One region of the Phormidesmis sp. 146-20 genome, then DNA from elsewhere that is predicted to be linked to it. Evidence: predicted binding sites of a transcription regulator. Region 1 holds the regulator's gene; each other region holds the start of a gene.
The links. Region 1 encodes NtcA, which controls nitrogen genes in cyanobacteria. Its sites were predicted from a motif close to TTTGTANNNNNNNNTACAAA; they were not measured.
Positions count from the first base shown of each region.

Region 1 (2,271 bases):
AAAAAGTAGGAAGTAAGGAGTATGGATGTTCTTTTTTCATCCTTCTACATCCTATATGCTGAGAAGCGATGCGATTTCCTGATTTCCGGCTTTTTGGTTTTTCAGGCTTGACATCTCTATGAGTATCTGCAATAGTAGAACTTATCCGAATTTTGCGGGTATAGCTCAGTGGTAGAGCGTCACCTTGCCAAGGTGAATGTCGCGCGTTCGAATCGCGTTACCCGCTTTTTAACTAAAGTTTTTTAATCTCAGACTGACGAATTCTCAATGTAAGAGTTGAATGTCTTCGACTAAAGGGCAGCACCCTAAAAGTCTTTAGAGCTTTCGGTAAATTAAGCTCCTTGACGCTGGGTAATACCGCTCTTCAACACGGTCATCGTTCTGAAATCTTCAACTCACAACGTACTTTTTGACAAACTTATTACTGAATTGATCTTTGAATCGATCTATTGATTAATCTATTGACTTCCAGCCTGATTAAAATAGGTGACAGATCTTAAAAATCTTCGGATGAACGACGAATTTAAGCTCAAACCTTAAGCAATTGTTAGAGACTTAGCTCAATTCCTGCAAAAATTCAACTACCTGGCAGAATAGTGTAGTATCGAGCACAAAAACTGCTTGAAGAGTAAGTTTAAGTGTTCTAAAGTCATCAATCTCTTACAGATCAGCTGACAGCTAAGTAAAAACTGTTGCCAGGTCAATCAAGAGAGTTCAAGAGCACGAGTTCGACAAGGAACATGGTAGTGACCAAAGAGCGACCACTTGCAGCATTATTTCGCCAGATTGGGGGCGGTGCCTTTCCACCTGTCGTTGAGACGTTTGAGCGAGGCAAAACGATCTTCTTTCCAGGCGACCCCGCAGAGCGAGTTTATTTTTTAGTCAAAGGTGCCGTCAAGCTTTCGAGAGTCTATGAGGCGGGTGAGGAGATTACGGTTGCCTTACTGCGAGAAAACAGCGTGTTTGGGGTGCTGTCACTGATCACCGGGCAACGCGCCGATCGCTTTTATCATGCGGTTGCGTTCACATCGGTTGAGTTGCTGTCTGTTCAAATTGAGCAGGTTGAAAAAGCACTCAAAGACAACCCCGAACTCTGTCTGCTGATGCTGCGAGGGCTATCGTCTCGAATTCTACAAACCGAAATGATGATCGAAACGCTGGCGCATCGAGATATGGGGTCGCGTCTGGTGAGTTTCTTGCTGATTCTCTGTCGCGATTTTGGCCTGCCCAGTCAAGAAGGGATCACGATCGACCTCAAGCTGTCTCATCAAGCCATTGCAGAAGCGATCGGCTCAACGCGGGTGACCGTGACTCGTCTGCTGGGAGACTTGCGACAGGACAAAATGATCTCTATTCACAAAAAGAAGATCACTGTCCACAATCCAGTCACCTTGAGTCAGCAGTTTACCTGATCGCTAGCCAGTCGGCGAAGCCTGAAGGCGTACAAATTTCAGGCTTCACACCTCGCCTATTACCAATCGTCTTCTCTAAATAGAAACTGACCTTCTGAATTGAGGTAGGGTGACTTCCAGCGGGTCAATTCTTTATCAGGGCAGATGTCTAGTCCTTCTCCCACGCCGTAGGGGTGCATTCCGCAGACTAGCACGTTGCCGTTGTAGGCTTGCCCATGATAGTGACGACAGCCGACACAGATGGGGTGTTGGTTGAGCAGCGGTTCTACAGTTTGCATCATCGGTTGGGCAGCTTCTCCGACCATGCCTTCAAACCCAAAATAGGCTTCTAAGACGGGGTTGACTAGCTCATTAATGTATTGGTCAATCTCATCTGTAAAGGTATTTTGTGCCTGTGCCGAAAGCTCGTCAGAAAGCTCTACAAACACGTTGACCACTTCTGTCACTTCTCTCGACACTTCAACAAAGAAGCCTTCGATGTGATCCGCGATCGTTTCTAACAGTTCAGAAAAATCTTTTTGCCACTCTTCCATAGGGTTCTCACCGGGGTTGCGTTCCAAAAGGGATGGATGATTGAGCGTTGATTCCCTTGTGTGAGGCTGCGCTAGATGGCTAAAGATTCCTACCATCAAAGGGTTCTATCCAAGGGAATAGCTTCGCTATCATAGCGCAAACTTTTATGGTTCAATCTGGTCAAAAAGAAGGCGATCGCTTTCTGATTTTGCGATTCTCACTAGCCCAAACGCATTGAGAAGATTCAGTGATTTCAGAAGATTTGCAAAAGACTATAAATCAAAAAGTTTCTTCATATATTCACAACAATTATGCGACAGAAATGCTGCTATCGCTAGAGGCATTG
Region 1 covers NZ_JBJPHT010000021.1:19,899-22,169, forward strand. Annotated here, with positions in the region: tRNA gene ACKFKH_RS17460 (tRNA-Gly) at 155-226, shown strand; gene ntcA (global nitrogen regulator NtcA) at 741-1,412, shown strand; gene ACKFKH_RS17470 (hypothetical protein) at 1,472-1,945, opposite strand.

Region 2 (2,271 bases), on a different contig from region 1:
GAGGGCGTGATGGTCTCCAAAATTTGGCAAAGCGACGCTCATTTTGAATTGACGACGACGATCGGAGACTTTACCGCAGATCAAGTGGTTATTGCAGCAGGCAGCTACCATATTCCTAAAGTGCCAAAAATTGCCGAACGGCTGCCTCAAGACATTGTACAAATTCATTCATCTACTTACAAAAATCCGGAGTCTTTACCTGACAAAGCTATTCTCATCGTGGGCACCGGACAGTCAGGCTGTCAAATTGCTGAAGACTTGCATTTAGCAGGTAAACAAGTGCATTTATGTGTCGGAGGTGCGCCCCGATCGCCGCGTCGATATCGAGGAAAAGATGTGGTCGAATGGCTAGATGCGATGGGCTACTATGACTTGTCGATCGCTGACCATCCTCAAAAAGAAAAGGTGAGAACAAAAGCCAACCACTATGTCACCGGGCGCGATGGTGGACGTGAAATTGATCTTAGACAGTTTGCTTTAGAAGGAATGCAGCTACATGGACGGTTAAAAACAATTCATCAAGGACAACTAGAGTTTTGGTCTGACTTACAACACAATTTAGATCAAGCTGATGCAGTTGCAGAAAGCATTAAACAATCAATTGATGGCTTTATTGAAAAGCAGCAAATTCAGGCACCTATAGATCCTCCTTACACACCCGTTTGGCAGCCTCAAATAGAAGATTTAACCCTCAATTGCAAACAAGCTAATATTGGAGCGGTGGTCTGGTGTACAGGCTATCAAACAGACTTTAGCTGGATTGAAGTTCCGGTCTTTGATGGCAAGGGCTATCCAGGACACGAGCGAGGCGTGACTAGCATTCGAGGACTGTATTTTTTGGGGTTGCCGTGGCTGTATACCTGGGGTTCGGCTCGATTTTCGGGCATCGATCGAGACGCTAACTATCTCGCCGATCGCATTGTCACTAGACAGAGAGTTTCCGATCCGAGTACGTGGAGTGTCGTGAACGAATTTCTGATCGGTTCGTAGTCGTGATGACTGAATGGCAGATCACCTATTGATTTAGACAGGTTATCTGAGAAGGATTGCGATCGTTCTGACGATTATTCTTTCCATTCCTGGTCATATTGTTAGACCTAATTTTTTCGTATTCCCAGATACAAAGTTTTGTTTGAATCAGCCATTAATCTTGCATCACAATCAGTTTGTTAGAGATGAGGGAATATGCCTGAAGTAACGACTCCTGCCCATCAAACGGGTGATTTCTTTGTCGATTACGAGGAGAAAGTCTTTCCAGATGTCAAAGCAGAACCGGGCGAGAAGGCGTTAGTGACCTTTCACACAGTGGCATTTGAGGGGTCGATCGGATTTGTCAATCTGCTGCAAGCGACTCGTCTACTGCGTAAAGGGTTTGAAACGTCGATTTTGCTATACGGTCCGGGGGTGACTTTGGGCGTACAGCGTGGCTTTCCCAAGATTGGCGACGAAGCGTTTCCGGGACACCAAAACTTCAACAATCAACTCAGCAAATTCATGTCTGAAGGTGGCAAAGTCTACGCCTGTCGCTTTGCTTTGCAAGCACTTTATGGTCACGGTGAACCTTCATTGATTGAGGGGATTCGTCCAATTAGTCCGCTTGATGTCTTGGATCTGGTGTTGTTGCATCGCAAAGATGGCGCGTTTATTTTGGACACCTGGACACTGTAAAAACCTCAAGCTTGGTCGAAAATCTCCACCGAAAATCTTCACTTGGTTTCAGATTCGGGTGCCCCCTAAATTTCTCACGAGTAGAGGACTTTGAATCTAGTTCCTGCTGACCACTTTGAACCAAAATTCTTGTCTTAAAGTCGCCCAATAAGGGGGGTTGGGGGGCAGAAGCGCCAGACGACACGAGAAACCCGATCGAGACGTTAATGAGGCGTGAATATGTTACCCATTGTCCGAGCGGCAGCGGTGCAGATCAGTCCTGTGTTGTTTAGTCGAGAAGGAACGATCGAGAAGGTATTGAATGCGATCGACGATGCCGCCAAACAGGGCGTACAGTTGATTGTTTTTCCCGAAACGGTTGTTCCTTACTATCCTTACTTTTCCTTCGTTCAGCCTCCGGTTTTGATGGGCAAAGAACACATGCGGCTTTATCAAGAAGCGGTAGAAGTTCCGAGTGTGACAACGGAGGCGGTAAGTCGGGCGGCGCGATCGCATCAGATGGTTGTCGTTTTGGGTGTAACTGAACGAGATAACGGATCGCTCTACAACACACAATTGATTTTTGATGCGGATGGTTCTTTGTTGCTCAAACGCCGCAAAATT
Region 2 covers NZ_JBJPHT010000077.1:8,778-11,048, forward strand. Annotated here, with positions in the region: gene ACKFKH_RS31580 (MSMEG_0569 family flavin-dependent oxidoreductase) at 1-990, shown strand, start outside; gene ACKFKH_RS31585 (MSMEG_0572/Sll0783 family nitrogen starvation response protein) at 1,186-1,668, shown strand; gene ACKFKH_RS31590 (Nit6803 family nitrilase) at 1,888-2,271, shown strand, end outside.
Region 2: the regulator NtcA is predicted to act here: its motif matches at 1,106-1,125, upstream of ACKFKH_RS31585 (MSMEG_0572/Sll0783 family nitrogen starvation response protein).

Region 3 (2,271 bases), on a different contig from region 1:
CCTCAAAAATTAAGCAGTCTGCGATCGATTGGCGAATTTTTCTTAAAGGTTGTCCAAGCTGGATCAAGAATTTGGGCAAAGCTGGAAAGTGACGACATCCTTCATCCACGGATTAGTCGATCAGAAATTTTCGCAAAACCTTTGATCAGGTAAATAGATCAGGTCAATCAATGCTTTGATCTCGAAGAAAATTTGGTATGTCTGAATTATGGAGTAGCGCGATCGCTTTGTGATCAAATTAACCGTTTATCTTAATAAAGTTGTTTTTGAAGTGATGACAACTGAGTTCAATATAACAGCTTATCAAACACAAGATCCCCAACCTCTTTAAGAAGTCAGGGATCTAACGTTAGAAATTTGGAATCCTCGGCGCTAACTTACAGTGTGTCCTTCGCGATCGACGGCTGAATGACCGTTTGTGTGGGCTTTTCCATTTTTACTAGAGTGAGTGTGTCCGTTGTTTTTGCGGGGTTGAATCACGCCATGTCCGCCATGATTTCGCTCATAAACGACATTAATTTCGCCTGTTTCTGAGTTGCAAAACATATAGAAGTCGTGTCCAACTAGTTCCAATTGTTCTAGCGCTTCTGCGATCGTCATTGGTGGCATCGCAAAATACTTGGTTCGTAAAACAGTGGCGGGAAGTTCGGGGGTGCGATCGAGGGACAATTCGGTAACAGGTTGATCGGTTAGAACTTCTGATGTTTTGGCTTCGTGTCGCTTATCGTAGCGTTTCTCTTTGTATTTGCGAAGCTGTCGAGAAATCTTGTCGGCAACCATATCAATGCTGGCGTAAAGACTTTCGCTCCCTTCTTCGGCGCGCACAACGGCACCATTGGCATAGATTGTCACCTCAGCAATTTGACTGGGCGTGATCCGGGGGTTTCGAGCAACAGATAGATGTACATCAACTTCGGTGGTCAGGTTTTGAAAGTGGCTGACGGCCTTCTCAATCTTCTGGTTGACATACTCACGAATCGGTTCAGTGATCTCGATATTTTTGCCCTGGATAACAAGCTTCATAGAGGCTCTCCCCTTAAAGATTTGGGTGTTACTGTTACCCTAACACTTTGTATTCTGGCAGACAGTCCTCTTTAGAATGTGTTGCATCCTGTGATAATTCTTGATAATTTCTGTTGTAATCTAAGGGCAATTTAGGAGTAACTCCCCTTGATTTCTCAGCGGTTCTAAGACATTGTAAATAGCATTTGCGTTGGGATACGTCAGCCGTTTAGAATTCGTTTATATTAAAGGTAAGATTGCGATCGCCTGTGAGTTTTTCACCTTTAGAAAGTCTATCTTTGACGCGCTGTTGTGTGCTGTACGATCGCGGTCTCATTCCTTACTCAAAAGCCTGGGCCTGGCAGCAAAAGCTAGTCGCAGAACATAAAGAAAATCTTAAGTTAAACGATGTCTTGATTTTGTTAGAACATCCTCCCGTTTACACCCTGGGTCACGGCGCAACACTCGACTTTTTGAAGTTTGATCCCACCCAAACAGCGTACGAATTACACCGGGTTGAGCGAGGAGGCGAGGTAACTTATCACTGTCCGGGTCAATTGGTGGGCTACCCGATTTTGAACTTGCAGTTTTACCAAAAAGATTTGCATTGGTATTTGCGCCAGTTAGAAGAAGTGATTATCCAAGTTTTGGCGAATTATGGCTTGAGCGGAACGCGAATTGCTGGCTTAACCGGAGTCTGGGTCGAAGGGCGAAAAGTAGCAGCGATCGGCATCAAAGTCAGCCGTTGGATTACGATGCACGGATTTGCGCTGAATGTTTGCCCTGATTTACGGGGGTTTGATCAAATTGTCCCCTGTGGCATTCCTGACCGGCCTGTGGGTAGTTTAGAACAGTTCATTCCAGGCATCACGGTTCAACAAATTAAGCCCGATGTGGTGAAGGCTTTTGCTGAGGTTTTTGAGGTGGAATGGGTTGAATAAAGGTTATGGGTCGGTGCTAGTTAACTGAACGTGAATTCGATAAAATCCTTCGCTGCGGTGATCGCTCCGGGCAGCCCCCTAAATCCCCCAAGTTTGGGGGACTTTGAGCAAAAAATCCCATCCGGAAGTCCCCCAGATTGGGGGGTTGGGGGGCGAAAGTGCTGAATCACGAAGCGAAAAAACTCTGTCGAATTCACGTTAACTGACAAAACTTTTTGCCTGGCGGTTCAAACCGCAGCTACGAGAACACAGTCCGCCTTCTCGGATTAACAAAGCCTGAATCGGCCTAATCTGCGAAGGCAAACTTTGTTCTTTTAGGCGCGTTTCT
Region 3 covers NZ_JBJPHT010000004.1:186,520-188,790, forward strand. Annotated here, with positions in the region: gene hpf (ribosome hibernation-promoting factor, HPF/YfiA family) at 373-1,023, opposite strand; gene lipB (lipoyl(octanoyl) transferase LipB) at 1,272-1,943, shown strand; gene ACKFKH_RS05645 (hypothetical protein) at 2,142-2,271, opposite strand, start outside.
Region 3: the regulator NtcA is predicted to act here: its motif matches at 1,070-1,089, upstream of hpf (ribosome hibernation-promoting factor, HPF/YfiA family).